DNA from 3 places in the Anaerostipes sp. AF04-45 genome. Region 1 is predicted to be linked to each of the others. Evidence: riboswitches for the same ligand, from Rfam matches in the RefSeq annotation. Region 1 holds a riboswitch; each other region holds the start of a gene.
What was found. Region 1 has a riboswitch for cyclic di-GMP ahead of DWV34_RS05055 (hypothetical protein). Riboswitches for the same ligand answer to the same signal wherever they lie in the genome.
Positions count from the first base shown of each region.

Region 2: it holds a riboswitch for cyclic di-GMP, as region 1 does, so the genes downstream of both, DWV34_RS00065 (Ig-like domain-containing protein) here and DWV34_RS05055 (hypothetical protein) in region 1, are expected to answer to the same signal.
Region 3: it holds a riboswitch for cyclic di-GMP, as region 1 does, so the genes downstream of both, DWV34_RS15385 (MSCRAMM family protein) here and DWV34_RS05055 (hypothetical protein) in region 1, are expected to answer to the same signal.

Region 1 covers NZ_QTXQ01000003.1:1,964-9,832, forward strand. Annotated here, with positions in the region: gene DWV34_RS05025 (ribonucleoside triphosphate reductase) at 1-2,029, opposite strand, end outside; gene DWV34_RS05030 (anaerobic ribonucleoside-triphosphate reductase activating protein) at 2,138-2,830, opposite strand; gene truA (tRNA pseudouridine(38-40) synthase TruA) at 2,831-3,589, opposite strand; gene DWV34_RS05040 (energy-coupling factor transporter transmembrane component T family protein) at 3,604-4,416, opposite strand; gene DWV34_RS05045 (energy-coupling factor transporter ATPase) at 4,409-5,272, opposite strand; gene DWV34_RS05050 (energy-coupling factor transporter ATPase) at 5,257-6,108, opposite strand; cyclic di-GMP riboswitch class I at 6,234-6,318, shown strand; gene DWV34_RS05055 (hypothetical protein) at 6,495-7,869, shown strand, end outside.
Region 2 covers NZ_QTXQ01000001.1:16,420-24,288, forward strand. Annotated here, with positions in the region: gene DWV34_RS00065 (Ig-like domain-containing protein) at 1-3,214, opposite strand, end outside; cyclic di-GMP riboswitch class I at 3,304-3,389, opposite strand; gene DWV34_RS00070 (DMT family transporter) at 3,488-4,384, opposite strand; gene DWV34_RS00075 (P-II family nitrogen regulator) at 4,602-4,940, shown strand; gene DWV34_RS00080 (ammonium transporter) at 5,063-6,301, shown strand; gene DWV34_RS00085 (InlB B-repeat-containing protein) at 6,601-7,869, opposite strand, start outside.
Region 3 covers NZ_QTXQ01000014.1:5,667-13,535, forward strand. Annotated here, with positions in the region: gene DWV34_RS15365 (tRNA1(Val) (adenine(37)-N6)-methyltransferase) at 1-11, shown strand, start outside; gene rsmI (16S rRNA (cytidine(1402)-2'-O)-methyltransferase) at 12-860, shown strand; gene DWV34_RS15375 (AbrB/MazE/SpoVT family DNA-binding domain-containing protein) at 921-1,184, opposite strand; gene DWV34_RS15380 (hypothetical protein) at 1,326-1,907, shown strand; cyclic di-GMP riboswitch class I at 1,956-2,048, shown strand; gene DWV34_RS15385 (MSCRAMM family protein) at 2,130-6,209, shown strand; gene DWV34_RS15390 (nucleoside recognition domain-containing protein) at 6,406-6,879, shown strand; gene DWV34_RS15395 (MarR family winged helix-turn-helix transcriptional regulator) at 6,914-7,351, opposite strand; gene DWV34_RS15400 (phosphoenolpyruvate carboxykinase (ATP)) at 7,372-7,869, opposite strand, start outside.

The DNA of each region.
Region 1 (7,869 bases):
GTTTTCCATCGTTCCAGTTCTGGACCGGCCGGTAGTAGCCCGTAATCCTGCTGTACACTTCTGTCTTCTCCCCGCAGTCCGGACATTCATAAACCTCCCCGTTTATATAACCGTGATTGCTGCATACAGAATAGGTCGGTGAAATCGTATAATATGGAAGGCGGTAATTTTCTGCGATCTTTTTCACCAGAGCCGCGGCCGCTTTCCAATCCGGAAGTTTCTCTCCGAGGAATGTGTGGAAAACGGTCCCTGATGTATATAATGTCTGTAATTCATCCTGAATATCCAGCGCATCGAAAACATCGTCCGTATATCCCACAGGCAGATGAGAACTGTTTGTGTAGAATGGTGTTCCTCCATCCTCAGAAGCCGTGATGATGTCCGGGAACTCTGCCACGTCATGCTTTGCCAAGCGGTATGTCGTAGATTCGGCCGGAGTCGCCTCAAGATTATAAAGGTCACCGTATTCTTCCTGGTAATCTGACAGGCGGTTTCTCATATGATTCAATACTTCCTTAGCAAATTCCTGTGCCTTTTCTTCGGTCAGATCCGCCTTGATCCAGCCGGCATTGAGGCCCGCTTCATTCATTCCGATCAGCCCGATGGTAGAAAAGTGATTGTTAAAAGAATCCAAATAACGTTTCGTATAAGGATACAGTCCCTCATCGAACAATTTCGTGATGATCGTTCTTTTTATCTTTAAGGATCGTGCTGACACATCCATCAAATGATCCAGCCTGTGATAGAAATCTTTTTCATCTTTAGAAAGGTAAGCAATCTTAGGCAGATTGATCGTAACCACTCCTACAGATCCGGTGCTCTCTCCGCTGCCGAAAAATCCCCCTGCTTTTTTACGCAGTTCTCTTAAATCCAGGCGCAGACGACAGCACATACTGCGCACATCACTCGGCTGCATTTCACTGTTAATATAATTAGAAAAATACGGAGTTCCGTATTTGGCGGTCATTTCAAACAGAAGCCGGTTATTTTCCGTGTCAGACCAGTCAAAGTCTTTTGTAATAGAATAGGTAGGGATCGGATACTGGAAGCCCCGTCCTTCGGCATCCCCTTCGATCATGACTTCGATAAAGGCCTTGTTCACCATGTCCATCTCTTTTTTGCAGTCTTTATACCGGAAGTCCATCTCTTTGCCGCCAACGATCGCAGGGAGCTCCGCCAGATCATCCGGCACGGTCCAGTCCAAAGTAATATTAGAAAAAGGAGCCTGGGTGCCCCATCGGCTCGGAATATTAACACCGAAAATAAAGGACTGCACACATTTTTTCACTTCATAGTAGGACAGATTGTCTGCCTTTACAAACGGTGCAAGATATGTATCAAAAGAGGAGAATGCCTGGGCTCCGGCCCACTCATTCTGCATGATGCCAAGGAAATTGACCATCTGATTGCACAGTGTGGACAAATGCTTCGCCGGTGCGGAGGTAATCTTACCTCGCACGCCTCCCAGCCCCTCCTGGATCAGCTGCTTTAAAGACCAGCCCGCGCAGTAACCGGTCAGCATAGAAAGGTCGTGGATATGAATGTCCGCATTCCTGTGGGCATCGGCAATCTCATCATCATAGATCTCGGAAAGCCAATAATTCGCCGTGATGGCCCCGCTGTTGCTTAAAATCAGTCCCCCGACGGAATATGTCACGGTAGAGTTTTCTTTTACCCTCCAGTCACTGGCTTTCACATAACTGTCCACCAGCTCTTTATAATCCAGAATTGTAGACTTCATATTCCGGATCTTTTCTCTCTGTTTTCTGTATAAAATATATCCTTTTGCCACATCGGCATAGCCTGCCTGGATCAGCACAGACTCCACGCTGTCCTGAATGTCTTCAACCGCGATCACATCATTTTTTACTTTCGGCTCAAAATCTGATGTGACTTTAAGCGCCAGCAGATCGATCACACTCGGATGATACTGTTTTTCTTTGGCTTCAAATGCCCTTGTGATGGCAGTGGATATCTTCTGGATATCAAATTCTGCCTTGGTTCCGTCTCTCTTTATTACATAATACATGACTCACACACCCCATTCTTTCTATATGTTCAACACTTAAAATTATAGCACCATATAAAACAAAGTCAACATATTGTATGTTTTTATCTATACAGGCACAATATATTGTTATAATCCCCTTAATTCTACATTCGGCACTTTTTCTCTCAAAATATCCGCCAGTGTCTCCATTTCTTCCTTCCCATAGGCACTGAGTCTCAAATCCGGTACATGATCAGAGGGTTCAAAACTCTGAAGGAAATATGGTTCATCTCCGGAAATCCACTCTCCGATCTCTTCGATATCCTCCCCGCTGTGAAGTTCCCTCACCACCGTGGTACGAAACTCAAACGGTACATTTCCTTCCATGAGGAATCTGACGCTCTCCTCCACCGGTTCTATCTGAAATGCTTCCACTCCCGCCGTGGCAGCATATTTCTTTTTGGAATTTTTTATGTCCATGGCCACATAGTCCAAAAGGCCCTCTCCGACCAGCCTTTTGAGCCTTTCCGGAAAGCTTCCGTTGGTATCCAGCTTCACCAGATAGCCGAGTTCCTTCATCTCTCTGATAAGCCCTGAAAGTCCGGTGTGAAGCAGCGGTTCTCCTCCGGAAATACAGACTCCGTCCAGGATTCCTCTCCGCTTCCTTAAAAAGGCCAGCAAATCTTTTTCTAAAAGCCCCGGCTCCTCCTTCCGCGGAGAGATCAGCTCAGCATTGTGGCAGAACGGGCAAAAAAAATTACACCCGCCGGTAAATACCGTGCAGGCGACTTTTCCCGGATAATCCAGGAGTGTTGACTTTTGCAGTCCCATAATCTTCATCTAATCCGCTTCCTTTTCTTCACCCATGTAATGTATGTTGATGAGTGTCAGTCCTTTTGCCGGAGCATTTGGACCTGCCTTTCCTCTCTTCGGATGCAGGAAAAGTTCCCTGACCCACTCCGGATCCCTCCTGCCCCTTCCGATGGAGATCAGAGTTCCTGCCATCATCCGCACCATGTTATATAAAAATCCGTTTCCCGTGACTCTCATGGTAATATACCGGCCGTTCTGCCTCACTTCGCACTCATAGATCGTGCGCACCGTGGTCTTTGTAGGACTCCCTGTGGTAGAAAAGCTTAAAAAGTCATGCTCACCTAAAAAGCAGCGGGCAGCTGTACGCATACGCTCCACATCCAGCGGCACATACACGAAGTGATGGTGCCTTGCCGTGACCGGGTTATCAAATTCTGCATTGTAAATCGTATACTCGTAAGTTTTCCTCGTATCCTGATATCTGGGATGGAAATCGTCTTTTACTTCACTGGAAGACTGTATAACAATATCATCCGGCAGCCTCTGGTTCAGAGCCCTGGCGATCCTTTCACCCGGAATCTCCGTCTCCGTGTCAAACACTGCCACATTCCCGAGGGCATGCACCCCGGAGTCGGTGCGGCTGGAGCCGATCACCGTAATCTCTTCTCCCAGAAGACTGCCAAGCTTCTCATTGAGAACCCCTTCTATGGTCGTATCCTTTGGCTGTATCTGCCAGCCGCAGTAATTTGTCCCGTCATATGCCACTTCTAATTTTATCCGTTTCATAGATCACCTCACGCCTATCTTCCGATCGGACAGAAAAATCCCAGGTAAATCATCAGTGCCAAAAACAAAGCCAAAAACAGATAGGCCAGCAGGTCTCTTCTGCAGTATTTGAGAGGCTTCATCTTCGTCCGTCCGTCCCCTCCGTGGTAGCACCTGGATTCCATGGCCAGGGCCAGGTCATTGGCTCTCCTTACCGCCGCCACAAACAGCGGCACTACGATCGGCACCATGCTCTTCATCCGGTGCAGAAAACTTCCATTTTTAAAATCCACTCCCCTTGCAGTCTGGGCCTTCATGATCTTGTCCAGCTCCTCTGTGAGGATCGGGATAAATCTTAGGGCAATCGACATCATCATCGCAATCTCATGCACAGGAATTTTGATCAGCTTCAAAAATCCCAGGGACTTTTCGAGCCCGTCTGTGAGTTCGTTGGGTGTGGTCGTAAAGGTCATAAGGGAAGTGCCCAATACAAGCATCACCAGCCTTGTGCCCAGATAAACGGCTGTGATGACTCCTTCTTTGGTGATCCTGATAACCCCGAAATGTACGATCGCCTCCCCCGGTATGAAGAAAATATTGATGACAACGGAAAAAAGCAAAATAACGCCAACGGCTTTCAGCCCCCTGACAATAAAAGAAAGGGGTACAGTGGAAAGGCCGATCATCAAAGCCAAAAACAGCAGAGAAGCCGCATAAGTCAGCGGGGACTTTGAGAAAAACAAGGTTATGACAAAAATCAATGTCCCCACCAGCTTTACCCTCGGGTCCAGCCGGTGAAGAATAGAATCTGATCTGTAATATTGTCCTATGGTGATGTCTTTAATCATATGTTTGTTCCTTCTTTAATGTTTTTAGGATTGCCCTCCTGGCATCTTCAAGAGTCAGGATCTCTCCCTCAACAGGAAATCCTTTTTCTTTCAGATCATTGGCCAGGAGTCTGAAAAACGGTACGGACAGTCCCATCTGCTCCAGTTCTTCCTGATGGGAAAACACCTCTTCCTTATCCCCGTCAAATTCCAGCCGCCCACGGTTCATGACGATCATCCTGTCTACATAGGATGCAATGTCTTCCATACTGTGGGATACAAGTATGATCGTGATACCCTGTTCCTGATTGAGACGCTTCAGCAGTTCTAAAAGCTGTACCCTTCCCTCAGGGTCCAGACCGGCGGTCGGTTCATCCAGAATAAAATATTCAGGCTTCATTGCCAGAATGCCTGCGATAGCTACTCTGCGCTTCTGTCCTCCGGACAGTTCAAACGGCGACTTTCCGAACAGTTCTTCTGAGATCCCCACGTCTTTGAGTGCCTCCTTCGCGGCTTTGACAGCTTCTTCTTTGGATGCCCCAAAGTTCATAGGGCCGAAACAGACATCCTCCAGTATGGTTGTCTCAAACAGCTGGTGTTCCGGATACTGAAAACACAGGCCGACCTTTCCCCGGAGGCTCTTGATATCATAATTGTCATCGTGGATATTCTTTCCCTCAAAATACACCCTTCCTTTTGTAGGTTCCATGAGACCGTTCAGATGCTGGATCAGCGTAGACTTACCCGATCCCGTGTGTCCGATGATGCCGATAAATTCTCCCTCTCCGATCTCTAAATCTATATCGATCAGCGCGGGCTTCTTTATATCCGAATTATCTTCATATATATAACTTACTTTTTCTAAACTAATTGACATAACTCTTCCACCAGTTCTTCCCTTGTCGTTATCGCATCAGAAAGCCTGATACCCTCCTTTTTAAGCTCGTAAGCAAGCTCTGTGGCAAACGGAACTTCAAGCCCGTACCCTTTCAGCTCCTTAACATGGGCAAACACTTCCTTTGGCGTTCCGCTCATTACGACCTTTCCCTGATCCATGACAAACACTTTGTCAGCCAACAGTACCTCTTCCATATCATGTGTGATTAAAATGATCGTGATCTCTTTTTCTTTGTTTAGTTCCCTGGACAGGGACAAAACATCCTGCCTTCCCTTAGGATCCAGCATCGCGGTGGGCTCGTCCAAGATAATACACTCCGGTTCCATAGCCATGATCCCTGCAATGGCTATGCGCTGTTTCTGTCCGCCGGATAAATGATTGGGGCTTGCACTGCGGTAAGCGGTCATCCCGACGCCCTCCAGTGCCCCTGCCACGCGACTCCAGATGTCTTTTGTGGGAACGCCGATATTTTCCGGGCCGAAGGCTACATCTTCTTCTACTACAGAACCGACAATCTGGTTGTCCGGGTTTTGAAATACAATGCCTGCACTTTGGCGGATCTTCAGGAGCTTTTCATGGTCTCTTGTATCCATACCCTTTAAACAAACAGAGCCGGATGTGGGCTGCAGCAGTCCGTTGATATGTTTTGCCAGGGAAGATTTGCCGGAGCCGTTGTGTCCAAGAATGGCAATGAACTCCCCTTTTTCCACCGACATATCCACACCATTTACGGCATTTATTGTCTGAGTTTCCTCTTCCTTCTCCCCATACGTTATATATTGATGAATTAAATCTTTGATCTGTAATATTGACATTGGTTTCTCCTTTGACATATGCTCCATTATATCAATAAAATTCTCTGGAAACAATAGGTATTCATTGACATTCCTACTGTTAGACCATATACTTAGGGTAGAAATAAGCACCGCTTAAAATGGTCTTTATATTTTGGCAAAACCGGGGAAATCCGGTGACGCAAAGCCAAGGGCCTAAACCATTTACTGGTACGGCAGCTGGTTGCTCCATTTTACCTACGGGACTATTGTACTTTCATAGCCCTCTCGATGGATTTTGTACTGCATATTTTCTATGCAGTTTGACTTACGTTGCATTTTTTAAGATAAAATCGACTCCGGCAGGATACCGCCGGAGTTTTTTATTTTAGTATCATGACAACATATCAAATAAGGGGGAGATTACTATGAAACGCTTGAAAAAGCCTGCTGCGTGGCTAACCGCAATATTTCTTGCACTCGGCCTTGCAACTCTGGGCAACTTAAGTTATGCAGCGGAGGAACCGCTGGAAGCAAAGAAGGACCTTCAGGCGGCATCCTCTTCAGAGAATGTGGCTGCATCTGAGGAAGAAAAACCTGCATCTGCTGACAGGCCGACAGAGACAGCCGAAAGTCAGCAGACAACTGCAGCGCCTGAACCAGAGGTTACCGAGACCTCAAAGAAAGAGACGACAGATTCCCAAAACTCAGCTGCAGCCAAAATTTCCAATGAAGGAGTATCTGAAAAAGACGTGAAAATGAAAAAAACTGCTGCAAGTGATCAGGAAATCATGATCGAAGGCAGTACACTCTATGCTCAGGGCACTTCCATCGTGATCAAGAAGGATTCCGACGGCAAAGCCTATGTCTTTGATGCCTCCGGTAATTCCCGTCTGTCTGACACATCGGTTACGAGCGGTTTTACAATCTATGGCGGAGGAAAAAATAAACCCGCAAAAGGAAATGTAACGATTGACATCCAAAATGTACAGGTGTCCAGAATATATGGAGGAGGTTTTTCCGATGGTACCGGAAATGCGGATCTAAGTGGAAATGTCTCCATTAAAGTCTCAGGTACTGTGAATGCTTCTTCAGTGTATGGAGGAGGATATGCCAATGCATCCAAGGGAAATGCCAGTGCCAATGTATCCGGATCTGTTACTGTTGACATTCCCTCTGTCCCGTCCAGCAACCATGGCAACCTATACGGAGGCGGCTATGCGTATACCACCGGAGCATATAATGCCTCAGCGGATGTAGCCTCAGTAAACATAAGTGTCACGAGCAGGACATATTCTCTGCGCGGAGGCGGCTATGCCACAGCAAACGGGGACGGTAAAGCCTCCGCAGATGTATCTGGTTCTGTTTCCTGTACAATGAAAAGTGTAGACATCCGTGAAGTATATTCGGGCGGTTATGCCAGCGGAGCCAACGCTCATGCAAGCTGCGGCTCCATCACCTCTTCCTTTGCAGGAAGCGGAAATGAAGTCATGATCTTCCACGGCGGCGGGGATGCGAGTAATCATGCCTGCGCCGATGTTTCCGGCAGTATCACTGCCAATCTGACCAACTGTTCCAGTATATACGGCTATGTAACTGCAGGGGGTACCGCTTCCGGCGGAGGTTCTGCTGATGTAAACGGTTCTGTTACACTGAATGTAGTCAATTCTGTCTCTCCGGTACAGGAACAGTTCGGCAATCTGGCAGCCGCTGCTTTTCACACCGGCGGTCAGGCTTCAGGTCAGGGCTCCAGCGCAGATGTAAAAGGTACCTGCTCTACCCTTTACAAAGACAGTGAAATCG
Region 2 (7,869 bases), on a different contig from region 1:
CAGAATCCCAACGGTAAGCTCTGATTCTGACATAATACACTGTATTTTTCTTAAGCCCTGTCAGTGTCTTTCCCCCGGCTGCAGTTTCCCATCGCTTCGTGGAACTTTTGCTGAAACCTGTATTCGGTGACACAGAAATCTCATAGCCCGCGGCACCGGGAACCTTAGAATAATCCACTGTCATCGTCGGTCCCAACGGATTCTTCATAGAGGTCAGCTTCGGTGCCGAAAGAGCGATCTTCTGCCATTTGGCATACAGTCTGCACTCCCTTTTCTGTGTAACAGATTCTACTCTCGATCGAAACCCTGCGTCTGCATACCAGCCTGCAAATAAATATCCATCCCTTGCCGGAGCTTTCAGACGCACCGGCGTATTCGAAAACTCAGAAGGATTATCTCTGTGGTTTCGGCCGCCGTTTAAGACATATTCAATAGAATAAGATCTGACAGATACTATAATGTTACAGCTGGCCTTTATGCCACTTCCGTCATTGGCTTTGGCAGTCACCACTGCCCGGCCCTGAGATAATGCAGTAACCTTTCCCGCGCTGTTTACTGAGGCAACCTTTGGATCTGAGCTGCTCCATTTTACCGTCTTATCCGCTGCATCCTGAGGCTGTACCTCTGCCCCTAAAGTAAATTTTTCTCCTGTATACAGTGTCTTCTCTGTCTGACTCAGCACAATCCTTTCCACCGGTTTTGGCTTTACTGTAACCTGACAGGATGAAGCGGCTTCGCTTCCGTCGTCGGCTTTTGCTGTGATACTTGCCGTACCCGGTGATACTGCCGTTACATTTCCATTATCGTCTACATCTGCCACAGAAATATCGGAGGAAGTCCACTGATATCCGCAGTCTGCATCGAATGGCAGAGCCCGGGCCTTCAGCTGAAAAGTTTCTCCAACAATCAGTTCTTTCGCATTTGGACTCAAAATTATGCTTGAAGCCTTTACATGATAGGACAGCAGGTCACTGTATGATATATCACTGTCTGAATACTCGCCAGTGTCAGAAACCGCCTGGACAGCAGCCTTGTACCCGCCTTTTCCATATCTGCTCAAATCTTTGGAACAATCCAGGCTCTCTGTACTGCTCTCTTCGTCTGTAAGAATCTCTTCGTCTCCTTTGAAAACTGTGACCAGATACCTGGATGCCCCGGGAACTTTTTCCCACGTAAGTTCACCGAATCCTTTTTCATCCCAAGTAATCTTTCTGGGCGCATCCAGCTGCGGGGCTTCCTTCAATGTTCCGATATATTTTTCGCCGCTTTTTTGTACAGGCAGCACATACCCCTTGGTATTTTTTAGCCTGACCCTGGAAATCTCAGTATTTCCAACAAAAGAATCTGCCGTCACATAAATACCCTCGGATATCATTCCCTGTTTTGGAAGAACTGTGATTGAAACCTGAGGATCAAAATCTTTAACAGTAATCTGGCTTCCGCTGGTGATCTGAAGATTTGCCTCCTGTCCGTCTGTCTCCAGTGATCCTGCCTTAATATCTCCATCTACGGTGAAAGATTGTGTTCCTCCTAATATGGTCAGCCAGCCGCTGCTCTCAATGCCTCCTCCTACAAATACAGCATCATTGTTCCACTCTTCCGGTGCCGCATTAATATAGCCCCAGCCGCTGATTTTCCCCTGGATAGATCCGTTATGCAGGATAAGGAATGCCTCCTCATTTTCTCCGTTTATATTCCCGTAAGTGCCGCTGAATATATCTACCTGCTGTCCCGCATCTCCAGATTTTATATATCTGATATCAGGCGGAGTCCCCTCCATCGTAAGATTATCTTCAAATACAGCCATATCTGTGTCGATCACAATGCCGTCCTGTCCGGCGCGCCCCGTAAAGTCCATGGTCAAAAAGCTGAATTCCGTGTATTCTCTGATTGTCAGAGGCTTGCTGACCGTAAGCTTAGCGGGAGCAGATCCGATACCGGAAATTGAAAACGTATGTCCCGGCAGGGAAAGTTCCAGCGGCTCATCGACTGTCGTGTCTCCCGAGATAATCAAGGATATGTTTTGTTTCCCGGATTTGGCGGCCTCCAGAGCCTTTTGTACAGATGCAAATGCCTGGTCTGCCGACTCCCCGGTATTCCCGTCGTTCCCCGATGTTCCGTCAATAAAATACACACTCTCCTTATTTTTTGGCGCGGCAAACCATCGTTTCCCTGATGACGTCTCCTCTGTGCGCATCTCCCATGCATTCACATCGTTTGAAAACGACAGACGTCCGTCTGAATCTTTTCTCTCCGAAACTACCTGTCCCCTAAACCATGGAGTGATCGTTCCCGAGCCATTTACCGTCCCCTTGACATAAAGATCAGAGCTGATGTCCAGATTGGCGTCTCCCTTCATATTCAGGTTCCCTTCCAGCGTGGTTCCGCCGTTAGTGCCCATCGTCAGAATAGAGCTAAGAGTCACATTTTTAACCTGAAACAGGTTATATGTGTTAAGAGGCGCGGCAATATTCAGCAGGTCAATATTCCGTGCTGCCTCCCTGAGATTCTGTTTTGTATAGATATTTACAACGGATGCCGTGTCCAGCCGGTCGGTCAGGGCATTGTCCCTGATCGTAACCTCTGTTCCTTCCAAAACTTTTGCCCCGTTTTTCCCATAACCGTATATTCCGGCAAAGTTTCCGCCGCCCACATCAATCCTTGCCCTCCGCCCTGAGACTTCTGTGGTGTCCGGACTTCCCGCATAAATATAGGCTTTCTGATTGTCATTTTCATTCACAAAACACTGGACCGTATCGGTCAGGGTCAACGAATATCCATTGACATAAAAACGCCTGGCCTCCTCATCAACAGAAGTAGTCTCAAGTTTGATCCTGTCAAACTTCAGATCACTCCCCAGAGTTATCCCATAACGGAGAGTCAGAGATACGCTCGGATGTTCTCCCCGGATTGTAAGTTTTTTCTCCTCAGGCGTTGTAATCCCCTTTTGATCCACATAGGAATCAATAATGACAATCGTTCCTCCGTCTGCTGCAGCCCGAAATGCCGCATTGATATCATGCAGCGGCTGCTCCTTTGTACTGCCGTCTCCAGACGGATATCCGTCTGATCCAGTCAGAAAGACCGTCTTAAGGCCTGATGATTTGACGGTGCTTCCCGCCGCAGATATTTTCACTGTCTGAAACAGCATTGAAAATACCATGACTGCGGCAAGGAAACAAGCTGTGATCCTTCTAAATCCTGTTAAGTTCAACTTAGTCCCCTCCTCAATATATTTGTGAATGTCCCCATATAATCATTAAATAAAAAATGCATTGCTGTCCTAAAAACGCAATGCATAAAAACTGCAGCTGGCTGTCATAATCAATAAAATCTTAGACCCTTTAGCTTTGCGCCGCAGGCTTTCACCTGTTTTGCCCAATATGTAATATTCCTTTCTTCTAATATACTTCATCCCAGAAACTGTTACAATGAAAAAGCCGTATGAATACAACATTCATATGGCTTTTTCCGAAAAACATGCTGCCTACTGTTTATTCACTGCAGCAATTCCTCCGCATACAAGAAGAATGGATGCGATATTAACCGCAGTAAAGACGTTTTCTTTTAAAAGCAGGCCGGAAAGCAGTGTTCCGAACACCGGAATCAGCAGATTATAGATGGAAATGGAACTGACCTGATAATGGGATAAAAGCCAGGTCCAGACGCTGAATGCAACAGCAGAAAGGACAGCCATGTAAAGAAGCAGGATCAGTCCGCTTGTTTGGAATGTCAAAGTTCCGTTTCCCGCATATCCAAAAATCAAAAGCAGGCTTCCTCCAAGCAGAAGCTGATATCCGGCGATCAGCATCACATTCATCGTCTGTGCCAGTTTCTTGCTGTAAATGGATGCGAGACTCTGTGACAGTGCTGCCAGTACAATGAATCCTTCTCCATTCCAGGCAAATCCGCCGAGACTCCCTCCTTTCAGATTGATCAGGACGATGCCGGAAAGTCCGACGGCACATCCTATGATTTTCTTCGCCGTCAGCCGGTCGCTCTTAAAGAAGAACGGAGCCAAAACTACCGGAAAGAATGCTGTAAATGAGTTGATAATCGACCCCTTGGCTCCCGTGGTATGCGCAAGTCCCACATAAAAGAAATAATACTGGATTGTCGTCTGAAGAATTCCAAGAGTCAAGAGATGTTTAAATGCCCCTTTTTTCGGCAGTGGCCTCTGTCTTGTCTGAACTCCCAAAACTGCAAGCACCATGAGTCCTGCCGCCGCGAAACGAATGCCTGCAAACAGCAGCTTGCTTCCGATATCGTCTCCCTGTATCTTGAAAATCTCGTAGCCCAATTTTACGCTGGGAAAGGCACTTCCCCATAAAAAAGTGGCAAGCACCGCGAGGGCTGCCATCAATGATTTATTCTTTATTTTCATAAATTCCTCCGCTCCTGATGATTCTTCTATTCTACCATGTTTTACAGACACATTAAGAATGATTTTCATCTGTATTTATTTTTATACAAACCGATTTTTTATTGACAAATGAGTCTTCTGGAGTATAATGGGAACCATTCAAGAACAAAGGCGTTCCGATCAAGAGATTGGAATGCCTTTTTTTCTTAAAATAAAAAAGAGGAGGAATTATATTATGATGAAGAAAGTTGTAGTTGTCATCAAACCCGAGAAGCTCACAGATGTAAAGCATATCCTGGAAGCTCACAAGGTATCCGGACTCATGATCTCCAATATCATGGGCTATGGAAATCAGAAAGGATTTACACAGAAATACAGAGGGAATGAATTGAATTCCAATCTGCTGCCTAAGATCAAAGTAGAATCTGTAATGCCGGAGGAAGTTGTTGAAAAGGTGACAAAAGATATCGTGAACACCGTCCGCACCGGCGAATTCGGAGACGGCAAGATCTTTATCTCACCCGTGGAAGAAGCAATCAGAATCCGTACCGGTGAAACCGGAAAAGACGCTTTATAATCTAATCGGCAGAAATATGAAAACAATAACATACTTACATCATTATCAAAGGGGATAATGCAGCCAGGCCATAAACGGCAGGCACGCATTGTCCCCTTTTTGTCTTAAAGGAGGATATTAATATGGACGTACAGCAGTTATTAAATATTGTATGGACTTGCATCGCAGCTTTCCTTGTCTTCTTCATGCAGGCAGGCTTCGCAATGGTCGAGACAGGTTTTACAAGAGCGAAAAACTCAAGCAACATCATTATGAAAAACTTGATGGACTTTGTCCTCGGTACTCTTTGTTTCTTTGTCATCGGATTTGCTCTGATGTTCGGAGGCAGCAATCCCATCGTCGGCACCACAGGCTTTTTTGATCCGACATCCATTGACCTGCAGCAATTTAAAGATCTTACACCCGGTGTCTTTATGATCTTCCAGACTGTATTCTGTGCCACAGCCGCCACCATCGTTTCCGGCGCCATGGCAGAGCGCACAAAATTTTCTTCCTATCTGATTTACAGTGCGCTGATCAGTCTGATCATTTACCCGATCACCGGACACTGGATTTGGGGCGGCGGATGGCTGGCTGAGTTAGGGTTTCATGATTTTGCAGGTTCCACTGCAGTCCATTCTGTCGGCGGATGGCTGGCACTGGTCGGTGCTGCGACAGTCGGTCCCCGTATCGGAAAATACAAAGCCGACGGAACTCCAAGAGCGATCCCGGCTCATAATATTGCGCTCGGCGCATTAGGAGTCTTTATTTTATGGTTCTGCTGGTTCGGATTTAACTGCGGTTCCACGACTGCTGCCACCGATACTCTCGGTTCCATCGCCATGACCACGAACCTGGCCGCCGCCGCATCCACGTTAGTGGCGCTGGTTATCACCTGGATGCGTTATGGTAAACCCGATGTTTCCATGACTCTGAACGGTTCCCTTGCCGGCCTCGTAGGTATCACAGCCGGATGTGATGTCGTATCCAACTACGGCGCAATCGCCATCGGTGCCATCTGCGGAGTCGTTGTAGTCGCAGTCATTGAACTGCTTGACAAAAAAATAAAAATTGATGACCCGGTCGGAGCCTGTGGTGTGCATCTGGCCTGCGGTGTGGCAGGAACCCTCCTGACAGCCTTCTTCGCAACCGGAGATTCCTTAAAGCTTATGGATATCACAAGAGGTGCATTCATCAAAGCACAGTTCATCGGTGTCGCTGCCGTTGCAGCTTACTGTATTGTCGGCGGGCTCATCATCTTCCAGGGACTGAAGCATACCATCGGACTTCGGGCTTCCGAGGAAGAAGAAATTGCAGGTATGGATATATCAGAGCATGGTATTTCCGGTTATGCAGATTTCCCACTGAAAAGCGATCATTAATATTAGTGATATAACCGGGGTCCTCTCCCCCGCTTATATAAAAAGCTGGAATTCGACTAGTTTTTACTAACATGACGACTAATCTCTGACAAACTTAAGACATTTCAATTTAACTCTAATATAATACTTCAAGATTGTTTTGCTGAAAAACCCCTGAGGATGTGCTCAGGGGTTTTCTCTCGTTTCATAGGAAAGTTCTGCGGCCTTCCCTATTAAATAAAAACGCTCCGCGGGCTGTACACAGATGCGTATTGAGGGGTTGGGGAGTTGAAGCGGCCTGCCCACTTTGTTCTATTTTATCACTTTGCTTTTTTCATGGTTAGGATCACAAATCCGGCCATGGATGCGGCCGTCAGCAGCAGCATTCCCTGCACCGGCCTTCTGTCTGAAGTCTTTGCCGCGTTTGTCTTTGATGCACTTCCGTTCCTCTTACTGTATTCCCAGTCCGGAGGGTTCTTCTTTTTTGTTTTCCCTCCACTGTCTTTTTTACTGTCTTCCCCCTGCTCTTTCTTTCCGTCTCCTGTCTGTGTCTGCTTCTCCGGTGTCTTCTCCCATTTTGCTCTCAGTGTCATGCCATCATGGACTGGTGTTTTGAAGTCCCATTCTTTTTCTGTCCCGTTCTCATCCGTGTAAAACCATCCCGCAAACTCATATCCGTCTTTCTTCGGCTCTTTGGGACGGACCAGGCGGTTCCCGCCTTCCACCGTCTGTACCTCCGGTGTGTAGTCTCCTCCGTTGGGATCAAAGACTACCTGATGTTTTCCGGTCAGCGTTACTTTCACCTGCACCTTTGTGCCGTCCTCCATCGAGAAGGTCATCCCAAACATTCCCGTCTTTCCTGCCTTTTTCGCCTCATTCAGCGCAGTCAGCTGGTTTTTGTCCGCTTTAAGGTCCAGAGTGTCTCCATTTTTGTTCTTTCCCCGGGCCTTACAGAGTTCTATGATCTCTTCTTCTGTAAACGCCTCTCCTCCGGTCTCATGCTCCGCATCGTCAGCCCCGATGGCTGCAGCCGGGTTCTCCGGATCATACGCTGTCCCGTCACTTCCCTCATCTGTAAGATACACAGTAACTGCCACTTCGGTTCCGCCCTCTGTCTTTATGGTCAGCGGAAACTCTCCTTTGGCCCCTGCTTTCTTTGCCTGATTGATCTTCTCCACCTGACTGCTGTCAGCCAGGCTGATCTGCCCCTCCGGAAGGGGGTTTCCGTCCTGGTCAAGCCCTGATGCCTTGGTCATGGCCAGCAGCTGCTCTTCTGAGAATGCAGCTCCCCCGGTTTTACTGATCACATCTTTTCCTTTCAGCGTTTCCCCGTTTTCTGGGTTCTCCGTGGTCTGGTCATATTTGACCAGGGTCACGCTGATCACGGCTTTCTCCCCGTCTGCGGTCTCGTAGGTCAGCGGAAAGACCCCGGCCTTCCCTGCCGTCTTTGCATCGTTGATCTTTTTATATTGTTCTGCATTTAAAAGATAGTCTACGTAGGAGATATTGTTCCCCTCCGGGTCCTTCCCCTTCAGCTCCCCAAGCTTCTTGATCTCCTCTTCTTCAAACGCCTCTCCCCCTGTTTCCTC
Region 3 (7,869 bases), on a different contig from region 1:
AGGAGGTTTAAATGGCAGGGAAATTATATTTATGTGCAACGCCTATCGGCAATCTGGAGGACATTACATTCCGGACACTGGAAACGTTAAAAGCTGTAGATTTGATCGCTGCGGAAGACACACGGCACAGCATTAAGCTTTTAAATCACTTTGATATTAAGACAAAGATGACGAGCTATCACGAGTACAACCGTGTAGAAAAAGCCCGTTATCTTGTAAAGCTTCTGGAGGATGGAAAAAACATTGCACTGATTACGGATGCAGGAACACCGGGCATTTCAGATCCGGGAGAAGAACTGGTGAGACAGTGTCATGAAAACGGCATTCAGGTAACGTCCCTGCCGGGTGCATGTGCCCTGATCAATGGACTGATTATTTCAGGGCAGCCAACCAGAAGATTCTGTTTTGAAGCATTTCTGCCGCCAGATAAAAAAGAGCGCGCCATGATCTTAGAACAGCTGAAGGATGAAACACGGACGATTATTTTGTATGAGGCTCCCCACAGGCTGTTAAAGACTTTGGAGGAACTTTACAGCACGATGGGGAATAGGAAAATGACGGTCTGCAGGGAACTGACAAAGAAGCATGAAACGGTATTTGTTTCTGAGATGGAAGAGGTCATCTCCTATTATACCGAACATCCGGCAAAGGGTGAGTGTGTTCTGATCATTCAGGGAAGAACATTGGAGGAACTGAAAAAGGAGAGCCAGGAGCAGTTTCAGGAACTCGATTTGATGGAGCATATGGAACGCTATTTAGGGAAAGGCCTCTCACAAAAAGAGGCTATGAAACTGGTGGCCAAAGACCGCGGAGTAGGAAAAAGAGATATTTATCAGGAGCTTCTCCGGTATAAGAAATAAAATAACATCAAAAAAAGGACATATCATCCAGCATATGTCCTTTCACTATATCCCACTGCTTTATTCTGCAACATTTAAACCAGCAAGTTTCGCCAATTCAATGATAGAACTTTTTGACACTTTCTTGCCTTTGTACTCAACGAGATCATCCATTTCGCCAGTAAAGATGTCTGCTGGATTGTACTTTTTCAATATGATCGTATCTTCGTCAACGAAGATCTCAAGGGGATCCCTCTCATTCACATCCAGATTACGTCTTAACTCAATTGGTAAAGTAATACGTCCCAGCTCATCAAGCTTTCTTACAATACCTGTACTCTTCATATTCGCTTCCCTCCTTGCAAATTAGTAAACTACTATACCTAACAATATCATACCTCACAAAGCTTGTCAAATCCGGGCTTTGAAGCATATTCTTATGGGGAAAAGAATAGGATACACTAAGAACGAAAAAGGAGTTTTTCTTTGATCAATTATATATGGAGTATTTTAATCTTAGCAGGTATATTAATAGGAAGTATAAACGGTAATCTGAATGCCGTATCAGACACGATTCTGGATTCTTCTAAGGAAGCTGTACAACTCTGTATCCTGATGTTCGGGGTCGTGGGGGTATGGTCCGGGATTATGAACGTTGCAGTCTCCTTAGGCCTTGTAAAAAAGCTTGAGAGACTCATAGCGCCCTTTTTAAAGCTTCTGTTTCCGAGGTTGAGGGATAAGGAGGCAAAGGAATACATCAGCACGAATATCGTGGCTAATCTTCTGGGACTTGGATGGGCCGCAACACCGTCAGGGATCAAGGCAATGAAGGCCCTTGACAGGATCAATCCGCACAAAGGTGTCGCCACCAGGGAAATGTGTATGTTTCTGATTCTTAACATTTCATCTTTACAGCTGATTCCGGTCAACATCATCGTATTCCGAAGCCAGTACGGAAGTGTGAATCCGACCGCGATTGTTGCGCCGGCCATTGTTGCAACCTTTTGTTCCACGATCGTAGGAATTCTCTTTGCAAAGATCATCGAGAAATTTCAGAAAAGCACTTGATTTTTAGAGACAATTTGTATATGATGAGAATATAGGTTTAGAAAGAGTAAAATAAATAGGCAAAGCTGCCGAAAGGCAGTGACGCAAAGCTAAAGGGGCTATATCGTATAGGGAGTATGATCGTGCCAGCCAGCTGCCTCATAAATTATTATTTATGTGTAGATTGAGAATCCGTTGGATACTCAGTCTTTTTTGTTTCAAATAATAAATGGGGGTATGAAAATGAGTAAAAAGGTAAGAAAAAGTCTTGCAGTTCTTGCGGCTTTTGTGCTGACGATATCATTTATCGCAGGGAATGGTGCGTTCACCAATGTCCATGCACAGGAGGCGGAAACAGAAACTGCATCAGAACAGATCACTTCTACAACAGAGGCTTCTTTAGCAACTGAGGAAACAGCTGCAATGGCCACAGAATCTGTCACAACAGAGCAAAAGGCCGCAACAGAGAGTAATACAGAAGCCGCAAAGGCCGAGAGCACTGCATCTGTCACAGCAATTCAGAAAAAAACAGCCGTAAAGTCCGTAAAACAGGGATCAGATCCTGTGGTGACAAACGGCGATTTCACCAAATACTTAACTAAATTTGCATTTACAGACCATTTAGGAAATCCGTTCACGGAGTCTCATCCTGTCACAAAAGACAGCAATGTGATCATCAGATATGAGTTCAAAATTCCGAATAAGGAAACCATTCAGGGAGGATCCACTTATATTCTGAAAATGCCGAACGTGTTCCAGTTAGATGGTCTCAGCGGCGCTGCGCAGAAATTAAATAAGCAACAGGCAGGCGCTGTAGAGGAAGTTCCGAACTGGACCGTAAACAACAATGCAACCATCACAGTAAAATTTCCAAAAACGCTGACTCAATCTAATATTGAAGGGTTCATGGAGATTAGCTGCAGCGTGGACGCAGATCAGTTAAAAGAAGAGACAATTATTTTCGATCTGGGACAACTTGAGGGATTCGGGCAGGAGTATCAGACTGACTTTAAACCGGAAGTGGAAAAGAAAAGCCCTGAAGTAGCGAAAAAGGGAACGCTGAACAGAGAAGACCAGACCATCACATGGACGGTCATTGCCACACCGGATAAGGGAGACAATAATCTGGAAGGATACACCCTGATAGATACGTTTGATAAAAAACAAGTCTTTGTAAAAGGTTCCGTGGAGTTAGACGGAACAAAAACTGCCGATCCGGAACTAACTGACAATGGATGGAACTATAAGTTCGGAAAGATCAGCAATGGTTCCCATACATTAACTTACAAAACAAAGCTTACGGATGAATTTTTTGAATCAGATTATAAGCCCAATGGTGCAAAAGATATGTCTGCCATTGCAGCTAATACTGTAACAATTAAGACAGGGGACAGTAAAGGTGAAGCTTCAGCCGATGCTTCAGTCCGGGTGGTAAGATATGCATTTTGGAAAGATAAAAATGCATCCAATAATATAGGATATGATGACGATGCAAAGAAGCCGTATCTTGGCTTTCAGCTGAAAGGTTGGTACGATACAGCGGGCAGAGAACTGCCGGTTACATTTACAGATAAGCTTCCAGAAGGAACCTCACTGATGGAGACAGAAGGACAGCTCACAGTGAAATATGGCAGCGGCAATGCAGTGAAACTTACAAAGGCAGCAGGAAGTACACCGGGTGAAAATGAATATACGTATGATACGGCAACACGAGAATTTAAAGTAACACTTGATCCAAAGTACAACAATAACTTTGTCTATGTCAATTATAAGATCTGGCTGGATACCGAGGCGGCTGTAAAAAAAGGAAGTGTAAGAAATACTGCAGTCATGACGGTTGGAAACCATGTAAGCATTTCTGATTATGAGGATTCCAGCTGGGGAAGCGGATATCAGAAAGGAAAGCTGGGACTTACAAAGTCAGGAGCCTTTGCAAGAGTTGAAGATGACAATACCATAAAATGGACAGTCACTGTCAATAACAATCCAACCAAAACAGTGAATGGAGACATTCAGTTTAAAGATGTGCTTCCGGAAGGGCTTGAATACATTGCCGGATCTTTTAATGCTAATTATAAGGGCAAGAATGAAAAAAATGTGCAGGTAAATGGAAACGAATTAATTTTTACTATAAAGGATCTTGGAAAAAACAAATGCACGATCACATATACAACAAGGATTAAGGGCGGAGCCCTTCAGTTCACTCAGAATGCAAATGGGAACTCACCGGCTGTTTCTTTTAAAAACCATGTGTTTCTCGAATGGGATGGTAACAAACAGGATATTACGGGAACAGGTTCTGTAAATATCCAGACTTTCGTTTCCAAGAAGGGAAGTTATAACAGCAGCAAAGATGAATTCAACTGGACGATCTGGCTCAGGTCAAAGGGCATTTACATTCATAACATGGTTGTCACAGAGAAGCTTCCGGAAGGCCACAGACTCGTAGAGGGAAGCCTTAAATACGGAGATAAAGTTCTTGGGACAGAGAAGAGTGCAGATCAGCCTTACTATGAGGTCAGCGGTGATAGTATCATTATTTACTTCCCGGAACAAATGCTTCCGACAGACAAAAATGACATGACACTGAGTACCGTTACCGATGAGACAAAGGCTGAGACAAAACCAGAAAAGGTAAGTGCAGTCAATGAAGTGAGTGTACGGGCAGACGAGTTTAAAACAGAGCTGACAGCAAAAGCTGAAGTAAATGTAAGCTATACGCCAGATGTAGAAAAAACCACTTCTTATAAAAAAGGAAATTATGTAGAGTGGACCGTAAATGTAAATAAAAACCATGCGGTAATTACGAAACAGAAGGCCGAAATTACAGATCAGCTTCAGCCGGGACTGACTTACAGAGAGGGATCTGTAAAGCTGATCGATGTGACGGCAAACAATAAAGAGATTTCCGGAATGGATTCAGATTATGATGATGTTTCAGGTAAGATTGTGTTTACATTCCCGGATGGACTGGATTTAACTCACCAGTTTAAAGTCTTATTTATCACAGATGTCACATCTGCCACAGGAAATATTAAAAACACCGTTACCTTTGATGCGAGTGCCAAAGAGACCAAGGTAACCAGCGGCAGTGTCCCATTGATATTAAGCGGAATGAACAGCGGCCTGACAGGTGATAACATTCGTTTTATCTTAAACAAAACAGATGCAGAAGATAATGCTCCCTTGGAAAATGTTGAATTTCAGCTTTATGACCATAATAAGAATGAAGTTGGAAGTGTTATGAAAACAGATAACAAGGGAAGGATTGCTTTCGATGCAGGATTAAAATACGGCAACACCTATTATCTGAAAGAGACAAAGGCTCTGAACGATTATGTACTGGACGCAGCGGAGCACAAACTAGTGATCGGGGAGAAAGAATCCGACAGAGTACAGGTTCAGTTTGACGGAAGAGACTACACTTTCTCATTAGATGAAAATGGAACTCTGAACTTTGGTTTTACAATTACAAATGAAGCAAAACGAGGTTCCGTTCTCCTTAAAAAGGTGAGCAGCGAAGACGCCCAGACTCTTGAAGGAGCAGAATTCAGCCTGTACAAGGCAGACGGAGAGTTAGTGGCTCAGGGACTTAAGACCGATGCACAGGGTCAGATCAGATTTGACTATCTGAGGCTCGGAACTTATTATTTCCAGGAAACAAAAGCGCCGGAAGGCTACAATCTGGATGCGGAGACCAAATATGAATTCAGAATTAACGATCAGGCAGCAGAGACACCGGTAGTTGTCGAAGCTGAAAATGTACCTACAAAAGTTTCTGTCATCAAGCTGGATGCAGCGACGAAGAAAGCGCTGGCAGGAGCTGAGCTTCAGATCATTCAGATTCAGGAAGACGGATCAGAATTGATCGTTGAAGAGTGGACATCTGAAGAGGAGGCACACGCGGTCACAGGAAAGTTTATTCCCGGAGAAGAATATATTTTAAGGGAGACAGAAGCACCGTTTGGCTACGAACTTGCAGAGGATGTGAGGTTTACAGTGAATGCAGGGGGAGAACTGCAGACTGTGGAAATGTATGATGAGCCTTCACCGGAAGATCCATATTACGGTGGAGATGATGAAGAAGAATCTAGCACAAGTGAGACAACAACCACGACAACATATGAAGAACCTGAGGATGAAGATTCTTACTACAGAGAGGACAGTGAAACTGTCAAAACTTCTGAAGCTTCCAGCAAATCGGTGACTGAATCAAGGGTTTCCAGAACCGGAGACAGTTCACATACAGCTGTTTACGCCATAGTGGCTGTGTGTGCGGCAGGTGCCGTACTGCTGCTTCTCAGAAAAAAATATAAGAAGTAACCAAAAATAATCTAAGGATACCAGGAAAGCACGATTTGTTTCTGGTATCCTTTTTTATTATAATGAGTTCTATCAATCTTACCTGTTTTTGGCATATAGGACGAGGATGCATGTATATATTGTAATATAAAGTAATAAGGCGGGTGTGACTGTGATTGTTTCGCTGTCCGGCATTATTATCCCTTTAATTTTATTCATGATACTTTTGTATGGAATGATTTCAAAAAAAGAAATGTATCAGCCGTTTCTGGAAGGAGTCCAGGATGGATTTAAGGTAGTCATGGAAATTGCCCCTACCCTGATTGCACTGTTTTTAGCTGTGCAGATTTTCAGGACGTCCGGAGCGCTGGATCTTCTTGTATCCGTATTGAGTCCGGTGGGACAGCTTTTAAAGATTCCCAAGGACGTGCTTCCGGTAATCTTTGCAAAGCTGTTTTCATCTTCGGCAGCTACTGGATTCCTTTTGGATATTTTTAAGAACTTTGGCCCTGACTCAGCTCAGGGAGTCATGTCATCAATTATTTTAAGTTCTACCGAGACATGTTTTTATACAATGTCTATCTATTTCTCGGCCGTACATATCAAAAAGACCAGATACACCCTGGCAGGTGCTCTTCTGGCAACCTTCGCAGGAGTAATGGCCAGTGTATTTCTCACCGGGATGCATTAAAAACGGGGGCTGGAAAGATTTCCAGCCCCCGTTTTTAATTGTTTTTTGTCTCATAGTAATCCCGGAAATATTCCATGATCCGTATCAGAAGGCGTTCTTCCTCTTCGTCTAATCGGGAAAGTACATCTTCAAGCATCGCGCGGTGAAACTGACTGTGATGGTCAAAGGCTTCCTTTCCTTTGTCAGAGAGGGATATATAAACGATTCTGCGGTCCTGCTCTCCGCGCCTGCGGATTACATAGCCTTTTTTTAAAAGACTGTTTATGGCGATGGTCAGCGTACCTACCGTGATGTTCAGGGCCTTTGCGATGGAAGACATATTCTTCGGACTGCCGGTTCCGATCGCGTCGATGATATGCAGTTCTTTGTTGGAAATGTCTTTGAACTCCTCTGTGATGACCGCCTTTTCCTCCTGATAAGATATTTCATGGAAAAGGTTTACCACAATGTCATTCAGCTGCTCTTTGGTCACGGTAAGAATTCACCTCACTTTTATTTTACATGGTTGTGCGCTTCGCTGATTACTTTAGCCAGAGCCTCTTTTGCCTCAGTAGGAAGAGCATTGTATCCGCCGTCCTGTGTATCCTTTTCAAAGATGAAGTTCAGACGTTCTGTCATTCTTGCTTTCAGGGTATTGACATAAGTCTCATCATCAAAATCAGGGACATATCCTTCCACTTCGATCGTTTCCATGTTGCTGAACGGTCCCCAAGGTTTTAATTGGGCATTGCCCTCAACGATCTGTTCTAATACAGACAAAGTAACACCAGGAGTGATATCCTTGCCCATAAAGTCGCCGGTATTTAAGATATAACATTCTACATGGCGGTCCTTTACAAGGGAACGGAACTTGTTGTAATCATCCACAAGAGGATAAGTACGGAACGGGTTTGCATATGGTTCCACGACCAGACGGTTCGGGTCTACTCCAGGCGCCAGGCGTTCTGCGTTAGTACGCTTTGTGGCGAGGGTAGCGCCCATGACTGCAGC